2 regions of the Streptomyces sp. NPDC060064 genome follow, and region 1 is predicted to be linked to the other one. Evidence: riboswitches for the same ligand, from Rfam matches in the RefSeq annotation. Region 1 holds a riboswitch; the other holds the start of a gene.
What was found. A riboswitch is a leader RNA that binds a small molecule or an ion and turns the genes downstream of it on or off. The one in region 1 is predicted to bind cobalamin.

Region 1 (7,510 bases):
GGAACTTTCCGGTGCGGTCGCCGCCCTTCTGGCAGCCCGTGACGTACCGCCGAAGTCTGCTCTCGTAGCGGGTGAAGGCCACCCGGTGGTCGCCCTTGGCCCGCGCGAGTTCGCCGGCCAGCACGTAGGCGGCGACCACCGCGGCCCCCGTTCCCATGCCGCCGATGGTGGCCCCGAACGCGGCGTCTCCGACGAGACCGATCCGGCCCGTGGACCAGGTGTCCACGTCCGCCCGGCTGATTGAGTCGAAGTACAGGTCCGGCGCCTGCTGCAGGGATTCGAGGAGTCGCGGCACTTCCCAGCCGAGGCCGGTGAAGGCCTTGGTGATCAGCGCCTTCTGCTGATCGAGGTCGTGACGGTCGTACGACACCTGAGGCGCGGCGAAGACGAAAAAGGCCCCTGCCCGCTCGGGGTCCCGGTGGTCGGCGCCGAAGGAGGCGAGTCGGCCCGGAGCGTTGTAGCAGACCGAGCCCTTCGCCAGGCCCGGGTAGTTGGAGAGCTGCCAGGTGGCCGCGTAGTGGCCGAGGTGGCTCACATAGTCCTTCTCCGGGCCGAAGGCGATGCGGCGGACGTTGGAGTGCAGCCCGTCCGCGCCGATCACAAGGTCGAACGCGCGTGAGGCTCCGTGCCGGAAGTCGACCTGTACGCCGGACGAGGTCTCGGTGAGGTTGGTGATCGAGTCGCCGAAGATGTACTCGGCCCGGGGGAGGCTGTGCTTGTGCAGCACCCGGGCCAGGTCACCGCGAAGCACCTCTATGCCACCGCCGGCGAACTCGGCCGGCAGGTGCAGCAGTTGCCGGCCGTCGTCGTCGACGAAGCGCATCGGGCTGCCGCCGGTCTGGATCCGGCGCAGATCGTTCAGTACACCCATGCGCTCCAGGACGGTCAGGTGAGTCTCGCCGCGGAAGTCGACGGCCTGGCCGCCGTCGCGCAGGGCCGGGGCCAACTCGACGACTGTGGGCCTGAAGCCGTGGCGCCCCAGCCAGTAGGCCAACGCCGGACCGGCGATGCTCGCGCCGGAGATGAGGACGTTCTGGATCATGGTTCCCCCCATTGAAACTGTGTCCGGTGGACACTGTAGTTACTGTGTACGATAGACACAGTTCGGTGGACCCGGCAAGGCTCGGCTGATCCACAAGGCTCGACAGGAGGGGCGACGCGCATGGGTGACAAGCACGTCGAGACGATGCGGCTGCTGTGGGGCCCCCACCCCAGGCCCGCGCGAGGCCCCAAACCGACACTTGACCTGGACCGCATCGCGCGGGCCGGGATCGAGGTCGCCGACTCCGAGGGCTTGGGCGCTGTGTCCATGCAACGGGTCGCCGCGCTGCTGGACGTCACCAAGATGGCGCTGTACCGGTATGTGCCGGGCAAGGCCGAGTTGGTCGCGTTGATGGTGGACGCCGCGCTCGGCGCGTACCCGACCGAGGCTGAGCGGCCTGACGGCTGGCGGGACCGGCTCGAGGACTGGGCTCGTCGACTGATCGCTGTCTTTCGCCGGCACCCATGGGCGCTGGATGCCACCGTCGGGCCGCGGGTCATGGGTCCCGCGGAGCTGTCCTGGATGGAGCGGGCAATCTCGGCGCTGGACGGTACCGGGCTCAGCGGCGCCGAACGGATGGATGCCGCGGTCCTGTTGGCCGGACACGTACGCGCCATCGTCCAGCAGACCCGCGCGGCAGGTCCGGCAGGCAACCCCGAGGCCCAGCTGGGCGCCATCCTCGGAGAGCTGATGCAGGCACACGGTGAGCGCTTCCCCGCCCTCACTGCTGCGCTCGCCTCGGCGGCTCAGCCCGGCGAGGGTGACCAGGCATGGGAGTTCGGCCTGCAGCGCATCCTGGACGGATTGGCCGTACTCATTGACCGGCGCGCCCGCTGATTGTCAGCTCGATTTCGACGCCGGTGCACACCGCGCGCGAAAACTGAAACGGCCGGGCGGATGCGCAGAAGGCATCCGCCCGGCCGTTCAGCCCCCGTCCCCCGTATTCACATGGTCTGGAACGGTCCGGAAAGGTCTCGAAGGGTCTAGAAGTCGTCGTCGAAGCCGACCGAGCCCTCGACCGCCACCTGGTAGGCGGAAGGACGGCGCTCGAAGAAGTTCGTCAGCTCCTGGACGCCCTGCAGCTCCATGAAGGAGAACGGATTCTCCGAGCCGTACACCGGAGCGAAGCCCAGCCGCGTCAGCCGCTGGTCGGCGACGCACTGGAGGTATTCGCGCATCGACTCGGTGTTCATACCGGGCAGACCGTCGCCGCACAGATCGCGGCCGAACTGCAGCTCCGCCTCGACGGCCTCCTTCAGCATGTCGGTGACCTGCTGCTGGAGCGCATCGTCGAAGAGCTCGGGCTCCTCCTTGCGGACGGTGTCCACGACCTCGAAGGCGAAGTTCATGTGCATCGTCTCGTCCCGGAACACCCAGTTGGTGCCGGTGGCCAGACCGTGCAGCAGACCGCGGGAGCGGAACCAGTAGACGTACGCGAACGCGCCGTAGAAGAACAGGCCCTCGATGCACGCCGCGAAGCAGATCAGGTTCAGCAGGAAGCGACGGCGGTCGGCCTTCGACTCCAGCCGGTCGATCTTCTCGACCGAGTCCATCCACTTGAAACAGAACTGGGCCTTCTCGCGGATGGAGGGGATCTCCTCGACCGCGTCGAAGGCGGCCGCGCGGTCGTCCGGGTCCGGCAGATAGGTGTCGAGCAGCGTCAGATAGAACTGGACGTGCACCGCCTCCTCGAAGAGCTGACGGCTCAGATAGAGCCGCGCCTCCGGGGAGTTGATGTGCTTGTAGAGCGTCAGCACCAGGTTGTTGGAGACGATCGAGTCACCCGTCGCGAAGAACGCGACCAGCCGGCCGATCATGTGCTGCTCACCGGCGGAGAGCTTGGCGAGGTCGGCCACGTCGGAGTGGAGATCGACCTCCTCCACGGTCCAGGTGTTCTTGATCGCGTCGCGGTAGCGCTCGTAGAAGTCCGGGTAACGCATCGGACGCAGGGTCAGTTCGAAGCCCGGGTCCAGCAGGTTCTTCTCGGTGTTCGGGGTGGTCATTACTGGCAGGCCTCGCAGGACTCGGGGTTTTCGAGGGAGCAGGCGATCGCGTCCGCGTCGGGGGCCGACGACTGCTGTACGGGGATGGAGGCGGCGGTCGCCGCAGCGCCGGAGCCGGCCGCACGGGCGATCCGCGTCGCCGGCCGGGAGCGCAGGTAGTACGTCGTCTTCAGCCCCTGCTTCCAGGCGTACGCGTACATCGAGCTGAGCTTCCCGATCGTCGGCGTCTCCAGGAAGAGGTTCAGCGACTGGCTCTGGTCCAGGAACGGCGTACGGGCCGCCGCCATGTCGATCAGGCCGCGCTGCGGGATCTCCCACGCCGTGCGGTACAGCGCGCGGACGTCGGCCGGGATCCAGCTGAAGCCCTGCACCGAGCCGCTGGACTCGCGCAGCGCCTCACGGGTCTGCGCGTCCCAGACGCCCAGCTTCTTCAGCTCCGCCACCAGGTAGCCGTTGACCTGGAGGAACTCACCGCTGAGTGTCTCGCGCTTGAAGAGGTTGGAGACCTGCGGCTCGATGCACTCGTAGACACCTGCGATCGAGGCGATGGTCGCGGTCGGCGCGATGGCGAGCAGCAGGGAGTTGCGCATGCCGGTCGAGGCGACCCGGGCGCGCAGCGCGTCCCAGCGCTCCGGCCAGTTCAGCTCGACGTCGTAGTGGTCCGGGTGCAGCACGCCACGGGCCGCGCGCGTCCGGGACCAGGCGGGCAGCGGGCCGTTGCGCTCGGCGAGGTCGCAGGACGCCTCGTACGCCGCGAGCATGATCCGCTCGGCGATCCTCGTGGAGAGCGCCTTCGCCTCGGCCGAGTCGAAGGGCAGGCGGAGCTTGAAGAAGACGTCCTGGAGGCCCATCGCGCCCAGGCCCACCGGCCGCCACTTGGCGTTGGAGCGGCCGGCCTGCTCGGTCGGGTAGAAGTTGATGTCGACGACACGGTCGAGGAAGGTGACGGCGGTACGGACGGTCTCGTCGAGCCGCTCCCAGTCGATGCCGCCGTCGGCGACGAACGCACCCAGGTTGACCGAGCCGAGGTTGCAGACGGCCGTCTCACCGTCGTCCGTCACCTCGAGGATCTCGGTGCAGAGGTTCGAGGAGTGGACCGTGTGGCCCGGCTCCGCCGTCTGGTTGGCGGTGCGGTTGGAGGCGTCCTTGAAGGTCATCCAGCCCTGGCCGGTCTGGGCGAGCGTCCGCATCATCCGGCCGTAGAGGTCACGGGCCGGCATGGACTTCTGCGCGAGACCGGCGGCCTCGGCCTTGCGGTACGCCGCGTCGAACTCGTCGCCCCACAGGTCGACCAGCTCCGGCACATCCGCGGGCGAGAACAGCGACCAGTCGGCATCCGCCTCGACGCGGCGCATGAACTCGTCGGGGATCCAGTGCGCGAGGTTCAGATTGTGCGTACGCCGGGCGTCCTCGCCGGTGTTGTCGCGCAGCTCCAGGAACTCCTCGATGTCGGAGTGCCAGGTCTCCAGGTAGACGGCGGCGGCGCCCTTGCGCCTGCCGCCCTGGTTCACCGCGGCGACCGAGGCGTCGAGGGTCTTGAGGAACGGGACGATGCCGTTGGAGTGGCCGTTGGTGCCCCGGATCAGCGAACCGCGGGAGCGGATACGGGAGTAGGAGAGGCCGATGCCGCCCGCGTGCTTCGAAAGACGGGCCACCTGGTGGTAGCGGTCGTAGATCGAGTCGAGCTCGTCCAGCGGCGAGTCCAGCAGATAGCAGGAGGACATCTGCGGGTGGCGGGTGCCGGAGTTGAAGAGCGTGGGCGAGGAAGGGAGGTAGTCGAGGCGGCTCATCAGGCCGTACAGCGCGGCGACCTCGTCCAGGGCACGGACCGAAGCGTCCTCGGCGAGGCCGCAGGCGACGCGCAGCATGAAGTGCTGCGGGGTCTCGATGACCTGACGGGTGATCGGGTGCCGGAGCAGATAGCGGCTGTAGAGGGTGCGCAGACCGAAGTAGCCGAAGCGGTCGTCGGCGGTCTGGTCGACGAGGGCATCCAGCCGCGCGGCGTGCAGCGTCACGAACTCGGCCGTACGGTCCGCGATCAGGCCCTCGCGGTGCCCGACCGCGACGGATGCGGAGAAGGCCACCGAGCCCTGTCCGGCTGCCTCGTCCGCGATATGACGGGTCAGCAGGCGGGCGGCGAGCCGCGAGTAGGCAGGGTCCTCGGAGATCAGCCCCGCGGCCGCGTCGGTGGCGAGGCTCCGCAGCTCGGCCGCGTCCGACCCGGCGTGCCGGCCGCGCAGCGCGGCGGCGGCGACACGTCCGGGGTCGGTGTCGGGCAGATCGGCGGTGAGGTCCGTGAGGGTCCGCAGCAGTGCGGTCCCGGGGCCGTCGGCCACCTGCTCGGAGATGCCTGAAGCCGGATCGGCTGGCGCGATGGTCACGTGGTGCTCTCCCTCGCTCGGCTCTGGGCCGGCGGGGGAGGGGAGGCCGGTACGGGCGTACGTACCCGTCGAAGGGCAGCACACCGCACGGCGTCCACCGGCCCAACCGCGAGGCCCGGACGTCTCGGCACCCGGTTCGGTCGAGCCGGATGCACCGTCGGCAGGTCCTCGGACTGGCGGGGTACGACAAAGCGCACCGCATCACACCGTTGCGGGACAGTTCCGGATTCACACCGGATTCCCCTGCGTCGACAGCGACCATGAGCATACATGTGGGGGCCGCTTGATGCGGCACCCCCCACATGTTGTGTCATGGCGCACTGCGGCTCCAACGCGTAAGGGAGCAAGGTGATCCCGGGGACGGTCTGGATATCCGCCCCGGACCCCGCGCCTCAATCGCCGTTGTGGCTTGATGTGCGGGGCTTGATTTGCTGCCCGCCCAACAGCCAAGGGCCGTCGCGCCCCTCCCGGGAAACGCAACGGCCCTCACGCCGGCCCGACCGTCAGTGACTCACCCCTGCCGTCGCCGACGGCAGTTCCACCTGGACGCCCGCGTCGCCCGCGTCCGCCGTGTAGTCCGACGGGCTGGTCTCGTCGACGCCCTCCGGGGCCCCCAGCGCCCGCATGGCGAACGTCAGGACCACCGTCACCACCACGTTCAGGATGAACGCCGTGAGGCCGATGTAGCCGATCTCGCCGAGGCCGGGGATCTCCGCCGACGAGCCGCCGAAGTGCTTCTGTGTCGGGCTCGCGACTCCGTACGCCGCCGACGTGCCGTAGATCATGCCGACCGCCCAGCCCGCCAGCAGCGCCCAGCGGTGGAACCAGCGCGTGAACAGGCCGCCGACCAGAGCCGGGAAGGTCTGGAGGATCCAGATGCCGCCAAGGAGCTGGAAGTTGATCGCCACTGTCTTGTCCATCGTCAGAACGAAGACCAGCGCGCCCACCTTCACCAGCAGCGAGACCAGCTTGGAGACCTTCGTCTCCTGCGCGGGCGTCGCGTCCGGCTTGATGAAGTCCTTGTAGATGTTCCGGGTGAACAGATTCGCCGCCGCGATCGACATGATCGCCGCCGGCACCAGCGCGCCGATGCCGATCGCCGCGAACGCCACACCCGCGAACCAGTCCGGGAACATCGTCTCGAACAGCTGAGGGATCGCCAGCTGACCGTTCTGCACCTTGATACCGGCCGCGATCGCCATGAACCCGAGCAGCGCCAGCAGACCCAGCATCAGCGAGTACAGCGGCAGGATCGTGGTGTTGCGGCGGATCACATCACGGCTGCGCGAGGACAGCGTCGCCGTGATCGAGTGCGGATACATGAAGAGCGCGAGCGCCGAGCCCAGCGCCAGCGTCGCGTAACCCCACTGGCCCGCCTCGCCCGGCGCCAGCGCACCCCGTGGCTTCTCCGTCGCCGGGTTGATCTGCGCGAACGCGTCGCCCGCCTTCGCGAAGATGTCGTCGAAGCCGCCGAGCTTGATCGGGATGTAGATGATCGCCACCGCGATGACGATGTAGATCAGCGCATCCTTGACGAACGCGATCAGCGCCGGCGCCCGCAGGCCGGACGAGTAGGTGTACGCCGCCAGCACACCGAAGGCGATCAGCAGCGGCAGGTCCTTGACGAACCAGCTGGTCGTCTCGCCACCGCCGACGCCCATCACATCGAGTACCGCCTGGATGCCGACCAGTTGGAGCGCGATGTACGGCATCGTCGCCAGGATGCCGGTGACGGCGACCGCCAGCGAGAGGCCCTTCGAGCCCCAGCGCCCGCGCACGAAGTCCGAAGTGGTGACGTATCCGTGCTTGTGCGACACCGACCACAGCCGCGGCAGAAAGGTGAAGATCAGCGGGTAGACGAGGATCGTGTACGGCACGGCGAAGAAGCCCGCCGCGCCCGCCGCGTAGATCGCCGCCGGGACGGCGACGAAGGTGTACGCCGTGTACAGGTCGCCGCCGAGCAGGAACCAGGTGACCCAGGTGCCGAACGAACGGCCGCCCAGGCCCCATTCGTCGAGGCTGTCGCTCTCGGCCTTGCGCCAGCGCGCGGCCAGGAAGCCCATGACCGTGACGGCCAGGAAGAA
Region 2 (7,510 bases), on a different contig from region 1:
CGACGGCGTTGCCGACCCGTGAATGCTTGGTCGGGTAGGCGGTGAAGACGAGCGCGAGCTTCTTCTCGGCGTTCGGCTTGTGCTTCAACCGGGCGTGGCGTACGGCGATTCCGGCAACGCGTCCGGCGCGCTCCGGGTCGGCGACATACACCGGCACGTCGTCGGGGCCCTGCTCCTTGAAGGAGAACGGGACCGTGATGATCCGCCCGTCGAACTCGGGGATCGCCACCTGCATCGCCGCGTCCATGGGGGACAGGGCCGCGTCCGACGCCTCCCAGGTGGCCTTCGACGAGGTCAGGCACAGTCCCTGCAGCACCGGCACATTGAGCTCGGCGAGCGCGCCGATGTCCCAGGCCTCGTCGTCCCCGCCGGCGCTGGCGTCACTCGCCCGCGTGCCGCCCGCCGCCAGCACCGTGGCGACCAGCGCATCGGTCCTGGCGAGCAGCTCGTACAGCTCGGCGTCGGCGCCGCGCAGCGAACCGCAGTACACGGGAAGGGCGTTGGACCCGCGGGCCTCGATCGCGTCGCACAGCGTGTCGACGAATCCGGTGTTGCCGGAGAGCTGGTGCGCGCGGTAGAAGAGCACGCCGACGCTCGGCCGCCCCTCCACATACGCACGCGCGCCGTGCACGCCCCACTCCGGCATCTTCTGCGGCTCGGCACTGTGCCTGTCCCGCGCGTCCGCGGCACGACCGTGACCGGCCAGCAGCACGTCCTCCGTCAGGAACCGGGACAGCTCGACGAGGTTCCCGGGCCCGCCCTCGACGAGATACTGCAGGGCCTCCGCGACAGCACCCGCGTGCACGGACGACTCGGCCATCAACTCCGCGTCGGGCACCGCCTCGCCGCCCAGCAGCACGGTCGGAATCCCGGACGCCTTGAGGACCGCGAGCCCGTCCTCCCAGGCCCGCTTCCCGCCGAGCAGCCGTACGACCGCGACGGACGCGCCCGCGATGAGCGCGGGCAGCTCCTCCGCCACATCGATACGGGTCGGATTGCCGATGCGGTAGGGCGCGCCGGAGGCCCGGGCCGCCAGCAGATCCGTATCGGCGGTGGACAGCAACAGCACGGTGCTCTCGGTGCTCATGGCGCTCCAGGTGCGATGAAGGGAAGTCCTGAGGGTGCGCCCGACTCGATGAGCCGCAGCAGCGCATCCGTATCCGCGTGTTCTTCGATGAGATCGCCGAGGCGGTCCAGCTGCTCTTCGCGCAGCGCGCCGAAGCTGGTGTCGGGCGCGGGCACGAACCGCCGGCCCGCGGCCTCGGCGACGTCGCGCAGGAACGCCCGGCGGAAGCCGTCGCTCTCCAGCGATCCGTGCCAGTGCGTACCCCGGACGGCGCCGACCCGGCAGCCGTCCAGGCTGTGTCCGTCGCCATCGGAGATGAACGTGTCGCCGCCGAGTACTTCGGCGACGCCGTGGTGGATCTCGTAGCCCTCCACGCGTTCACCCAGGGCCTCGCCGACCGGCCGGGCGAGGGTCTTCTCGCGCGCGAACCGCACCCGCACGGGCAGCAGTCCAAGCCCCTGGACACGGCCCGCCCGCGACTCGACCTCGTCCTCGATGTGCTCGCCGAGGAGCTGGAAACCGCCGCAGACACCGAGCACGGGCCGCCCCTCGGCAGCCCGGCGCGCCAGCGCGTCGGCCAGCCCGCGCTCCTTGAGCCACTCCAGGGCCCTGACCGTGCCCCGGGTTCCCGGCACGACCACCAGGTCGGCGTCGACAAGTTCCTCGGCCCGGTCCACGAACCGCACGACGACACCCGGCTCGGCGGCCAGCGCGTCCACGTCCGTGAAGTTGGACATCAGCGGCACGGCACAGACCGCGACCCGCAGTATGTCCTCGCCCACGGGCGGCGCGACCACCGACTCCCGTACCGCGCCGCGCAGCGAGACCCGCAGCCCGTCCTCCTCGTCGATGCCGAGCCCGTGGGCGTACGGCAGAATCCCGTATGTGTGCCGCCCGGTCAGCCCGCGCAGCATCTCGATACCGGGCTCCAGCAGCGACACATCGCCGCGGAACTTGTTGACGATGTATCCGGCGACCAGCGCCTGATCCTCGGCGCTGAGCAGCGCGGTGGTCCCGAAGAACGAGGCGAAGACCCCACCGCGGTCGATGTCTCCGACCACCAGCACCGGGAGCTGTGCCGCTCGCGCGATGCCCATGTTCACGATGTCCGTACGCCGCAGATTGATCTCGGCCGGACTGCCCGCCCCCTCGCAGATCACGGCTTCATACGTGCCCCGCAGCTCCTCCAGGCACTCCACGACGGTCCCGAGCAGCGCCTCCTGCCGCCCACCGCGCAGCATTTTCCCGGGGGACGCCCCCTCAGACCCCCCGAAGAACCCGCGGGCGCTCAGTTCGCCCACCGGTTTGCCCATCAGGACCACCTGGCTCGACCGGTCGCTGCCCGGCTTGAGCAGCACGGGATTCATCAGCGCGCTCGGCTCCACGCGCGCGGCCTGCGCCTGCATGGCCTGCGCCCGGCCGATCTCCGCGCCCTCGCGCGTCACGAACGAATTGAGGGACATGTTCTGCCCCTTGAAGGGCGCGACCTTCACCCCCCGCCGCACCAGCCATCGGCAGATCCCGGCCGTGACGACGCTCTTGCCCGCGTCGGACGTGGTCCCCGCCACCAGCAGCCCGCCGCCTCTGCGCCTGCTCATCCCCGCCCCTTTCCCGCGCGCCGCGCGCGCAGTGCGTGACCCGCCAGGCGGCCCGCCGCGCAGGTCGCCAGTGTCAGCCAGCCGACGCGCCGCGAGAGCCGTACGGCGCGTTCGATGTCGCCGAACTCCACCGGGCGCCCGGTGGAGTTGAGTACGGGACGGTGCTCCACCCGGCCGCCGTACGAGAGGGTCCCGCCCAGCCGTACGCCGAGCGCCCCCGCGAACGCAGCCTCCACCGGGCCCGCGTTCGGGCTCGGGTGCTTCTTCGCATCGGCCCGCCAGGCCCGTACGGCTCCGCGCGCATCCCCGCCCGCGAGAACCGCGAGTCCCGCGGTGAGCCGGGCCCCCGGCCAGCCGGCCACATCGTCGAGCCGCGCCGAGGCCCAGCCGAACCTCCGGTATTTGGCCGACTTGTGCCCGACCATCGCGTCCAGCGTGTTGACGGCACGGAACCCCACCAGACCCGGCACGCCCGCGACGGCGCCCCAGACCAGCGCGCCCACCACGGCGTCGGAGGTGTTCTCGGCGACGGACTCGACGACGGCGCGTGCGATCTGCTGCTCGTCCAGCGCCTGCGGATCGCGCCCGCACAGATGCGGCAGGCGCTCCCGCGCCACGTCCACGTCACCGGCGGCGAGCGCGCCGCCGATGGCCCGCGCCTCGCGGCCCAGCGACGTACCTCCGACGACGGCCCAGGTGGCCGCGGCGATCAGTGCGACGGATGCGCGGCCGCGGCCCCGTACACCGCGCGCGAGAACCGCGGCGGCACCCGCGGCGCCTCCGGCGCACACGGCGGTGTGCAGTGCGCCCCAGCCACGGTGGTCACGCCACAGGACATGCTCGACAGCGCCCGCGGCCCGCCCGAACGCGGCGACCGGATGCCCGCGGCGGGGATCGCCGAGCAGCAGGTCGCCGGCCAGGCCGGCGGTGGCGCCGTACACGAATTCACGGTCGGCACGCATGGGTTCAGGCCGACGCTTCGCCTCGAACGACCCTCGTACTCACAGCAGGAACTGAACCGCAGCCGGGCATGGCGATATGTCCTCACTCAGGGTGTCCGCGCCCTGGTTCGACGTGACCGGCGGTGAGAGTTCCTGGCTTCCGGGGACTGCTCCCCGGTGACAGTGGCGGGACCGCGCCGGATTTGCACCGGCTTCCTCTTCTGCCGCCGTAGATGGCTTCGGCAGTCCACCACGCTGCGAGAACGACCGTCAACTTGCCTTTGACCTGCGATGCAAGAGTGTGTTGGGGCACACATGTGGGGCGGTTTTCCGCCAGGTGTCGAAAACGGGCCGTACCGTCACGTCGCCCGCGACGCGAGAGCCGGGCCGGGTCACCCGAAGGGGTGCCCGGCCCGGCCTGTGAAGCGGTTGATGCAACTCGTGAAGCCGGTGAACCGTGCCGTCAGATGACGATCAGATAGATCCCGTACGCCACGGCCGCCGCGCAGAGCGCGAAGCAGGCGTACGCGCCGGTGCGTGCCAGGGCCGCGGAACCGCCCTGCGCGGCCGCCGACTCCTGCTTGGTCAGGCCGACGATGCCCAGGGTGAACAGACCCACGAGGGCGACGGTGGCGACGAGGCTCACGCCGAAGACGGAGCCGAGAGCTGCCCAGTCGATGTTCATGCTGATCTGTCCTTACACCGTGGCCGGCTGCGTCGGCTCGGAGTCGGTGGGGGCCGGAGCCGGGATGGTGGTCTTGAAGTCCTGCGCGGGCGTGCCGGCCGGCGGCGGGGTGACGGCCGCGATGGCGGTGGTCACGACACCCGCGGGCTCGGCGTCGGCGTCCACCGCGTTGACGTTGGTGTGGTCGACCACCTGGCGGCGGGAGATGAACCAGATCGCGGCGCAGGCGCCGATCAGGAAGGCCGCGACGACCGCGACACCCCAGTCGCCCTGCCTGGACACGAACTCCGAGCCCGCGGCGACCAGACCCGCGGCCGGCAGGGTCAGACCCCAGGCGACGAACATCCGGGTGGCGGTGGACCAGCGGACCACGCCGCCCTTGCGGCCCAGGCCCGCGCCCATCACGGCGCCGGAGCAGGAGTGCGTGGTCGACAGGGAGAAGCCGAGGTTGGAGGAGGCGAGAATGACGCTGGCCGCGCTGGTCTGGGCGGCGAAGCCCTGCTGCGGCTGGAGGTCGGTGAGGCCCGTGCCCAGGGTGCGGATGATGCGCCAGCCGCCGAGGTAGGTGCCCATCGCGATCGCGAGACCGGCGGAGAGGATGACCCACATCGGGGGGTTGGAGCCGGGGGAGAGGACGCCGCCGGCGACGAGCGCCAGCGTGATGACGCCCATGGTCTTCTGGGCGTCATTGGTGCCGTGGGCCAGGGAGACCAGGCCCGCCGAGGCGATCTGGCCGGCGCGGTAGCCCTTTGCGGTGGCCTTCTCGTCGGCGTTCTTGCCGATCTTGTACGTCAGCCGGGCGGCGAGGAACGCCGCGAGGCCGGCGACCAGCGGGGCCGCGATCGCGGGGATCAGCACCTTGGTGACGACCGTGCCGCCATTGACGCCGCTGACGCCGACCGAGGCGATGGTGGCGCCGATCAGACCGCCCATGAGGGCGTGCGAGGAACTGGACGGCAGGCCGATCAGCCAGGTCATCAGGTTCCAGAGGATGGCGCCGACGAGCGCAGCAAAGATGACTTCGGGTGTGATGCCTGACTCGGTGACGATGCCGCTGGAGATCGTCTTGGCGACCTCCACCGACAGGAACGCGCCGACGAGGTTGAGCGCGGCGGCCATGGCCACCGCCGTCTTGGGCTTCAGAGCGCCGGTCGAGATGGTCGTCGCCATCGCGTTGGCGGTGTCGTGGAAACCGTTCGTGAAATCGAACACGAGAGCTGTCGCGATCACAATCGCGAGCAGCAAGGTGATGTGTTCCATTTACCCAGGCAATCGTTTGACGTCAGTGGCTCGGCGAACGTAGTTAATCTGGGTGAACGGAAGATGAACTGAGACGGGCTTTGCGGTGTCCGCAAGTGAGGATCCGTCACTCCGCTCGCCGATCACCGCGGCGATGGCGGGAGCGGCGGCGCGGAAGGCGCCTTTTCTGGTGATTTGAGTGATCTCCGTCACCGTGACCTCTGTGGCCTCCCGGCCCCGCCTGACAGGATCGCCGCATGACCGATCAGGTGCGGCAGGACGCGATCGAGCGGGCGTGGGAAGACCTCGTGGCCACGGCCCGCAGAACAGCGGCGGAAGGCCTGGTGGTAGGCACCTCGGGCAATGTCTCGGTACGGGTCGGCGGACTCGTCCTGGTCACCCCGAGCGGAGTGCCTTACGACCGGCTCACTCCCGAGGACGCCGTCGCCGTCGATCTCGACGGGAACCAGGTCCTCGGCGATCTCGCCCCCACCAGCGAGCTGCCGCTGCACCTCGAGGTCTACCGGAACACCACCGCCGTCGCCGTCGTGCACACCCACGCCGTGCACGCCACCGCCGTCTCCACCCTCGTCCCCGAGCTGCCGCTCATCCACTACATGGCGGCCGCCCTCGGCGGCCCCGTGCGCGTCGCCGCGTACGCCCTGTACGGAACGGAGGAGCTGGCCGAGAACATGCTGTGCGCCCTGCGGGACCGCACCGGCTGCCTCCTCCAGAACCACGGCACGGTCACCTACGGCGACTCCCTCGACCAGGCCTACGACCGCACCGCCCAGCTGGAGTGGATGTGCCGGCTCTGGCTGACCGCCGCAGCGCTGCCCGGCTACTCGCCCACCCTGCTCTCCCGGTCCCAGCTGCACGAGGTGGCGGACAAGCTTCAGAGCTACGGCCGGCCCCGCTGACGTGCCGACCGCCTCGGCGCCGGAGGCCTCCGCAGACACCGGCGGCCCCCGTCCACTGGCCGCACGGCGCGGGGGTGCCGACACTGGAACGGTGCGCCCGGCAACAGCGACGGCGGTAGCCGTCACCACTCTGATCGGTGTCGGCGCGGCCGCGATAGCGGCCGGCCGCTACGCCAGCGACCTCGCGCTCAAGGCGCCGCCCGGCCGGCCCCTGCCCGGTGACCCCCGGCTCACCGTGCACGCCACGGCCCCGGGCCGGCTGACGCTGACCCGCAGCCTCGCCTCGCTGCGCCCCGGTACGTACGGAATCGAGGGCCCGGACGTCCACGCGGTCGTCGGCCCCGTCCTCGACGATGTCCCGCACGCCGCCGACACCGTCGTACGCCGACTGGAACGCGTCACCCACGGCAGCCTGGAACCGGGCACCCGGGTGCGGCTCACCCCGCAGGTGCACAGCGGCGACCCGGGCAGCGCGCTCGGCCTCAAGTACAGCGATATCGACATCCCCGGCGAACTGGGCGCGCTGCCCGCCTGGTTCGTACCCGGCGCCCGCGACACCTGGGTGATCACTGTGCACGGCCTGGGCGCCACACGGGAACACCCCATGAACATCATGAAGTTTCTGCACGCCCACCGGTTCCCGGTGCTCGCCCTCGCCTACCGCGGAGATCTCGGCGCCCCCAGATCCCCGGACGGCCTCGGTCACCTCGGCGACTCCGAGTGGCGCGACCTGGACGCCGCCATCCGCTACGCCGTGCGCTACGGCGCCCAGCGCATCGTCCTCCACGGCTGGTCCACCGGCGCCTCGATGGCCCTGCACGCCACGGCCAACTCCGCGCTGCGCGACCGGATCAACGGACTCGTACTGGACTCACCGGTCCTCGACTGGGAAGCCACGCTGCGCAATCTGGCCGCTGCCCGGGGCACCCCGGGGCCGCTGCTGACGCTCGCCGTCAGGGCTGCGCAGGGCAGAACGGGACTGCACGGCGACCGGCTGCTCGAGGCCGCGGACCCGGACACGATGCGCGTACCGACGCTGATCTACCACGGCCCGGACGACA

Region 2: linked by a shared signal. The riboswitch ahead of ACFWDI_RS12990 (cobalamin biosynthesis protein) and the one ahead of ACFWDI_RS18630 (ribonucleoside-diphosphate reductase subunit alpha) in region 1 are both predicted to bind cobalamin.

The regions. Positions count from the first base shown of each region.
Region 1 is NZ_JBHWWF010000014.1:132,303-139,812, forward strand. It holds gene ACFWDI_RS18615 (FAD-dependent monooxygenase) at 1-1,042, opposite strand, end outside; gene ACFWDI_RS18620 (TetR/AcrR family transcriptional regulator C-terminal domain-containing protein) at 1,163-1,879, shown strand; gene ACFWDI_RS18625 (ribonucleotide-diphosphate reductase subunit beta) at 2,026-3,045, opposite strand; gene ACFWDI_RS18630 (ribonucleoside-diphosphate reductase subunit alpha) at 3,045-5,426, opposite strand; cobalamin riboswitch at 5,568-5,704, opposite strand; gene mctP (monocarboxylate uptake permease MctP) at 5,930-7,510, opposite strand, start outside.
Region 2 is NZ_JBHWWF010000008.1:175,526-183,035, forward strand. It holds gene cobN (cobaltochelatase subunit CobN) at 1-1,087, opposite strand, end outside; gene ACFWDI_RS12985 (cobyric acid synthase) at 1,084-2,664, opposite strand; gene ACFWDI_RS12990 (cobalamin biosynthesis protein) at 2,661-3,626, opposite strand; cobalamin riboswitch at 3,732-3,873, opposite strand; gene ACFWDI_RS12995 (hypothetical protein) at 4,069-4,290, opposite strand; gene ACFWDI_RS13000 (anion permease) at 4,303-5,550, opposite strand; gene ACFWDI_RS13005 (class II aldolase/adducin family protein) at 5,787-6,449, shown strand; gene ACFWDI_RS13010 (alpha/beta hydrolase) at 6,541-7,510, shown strand, end outside.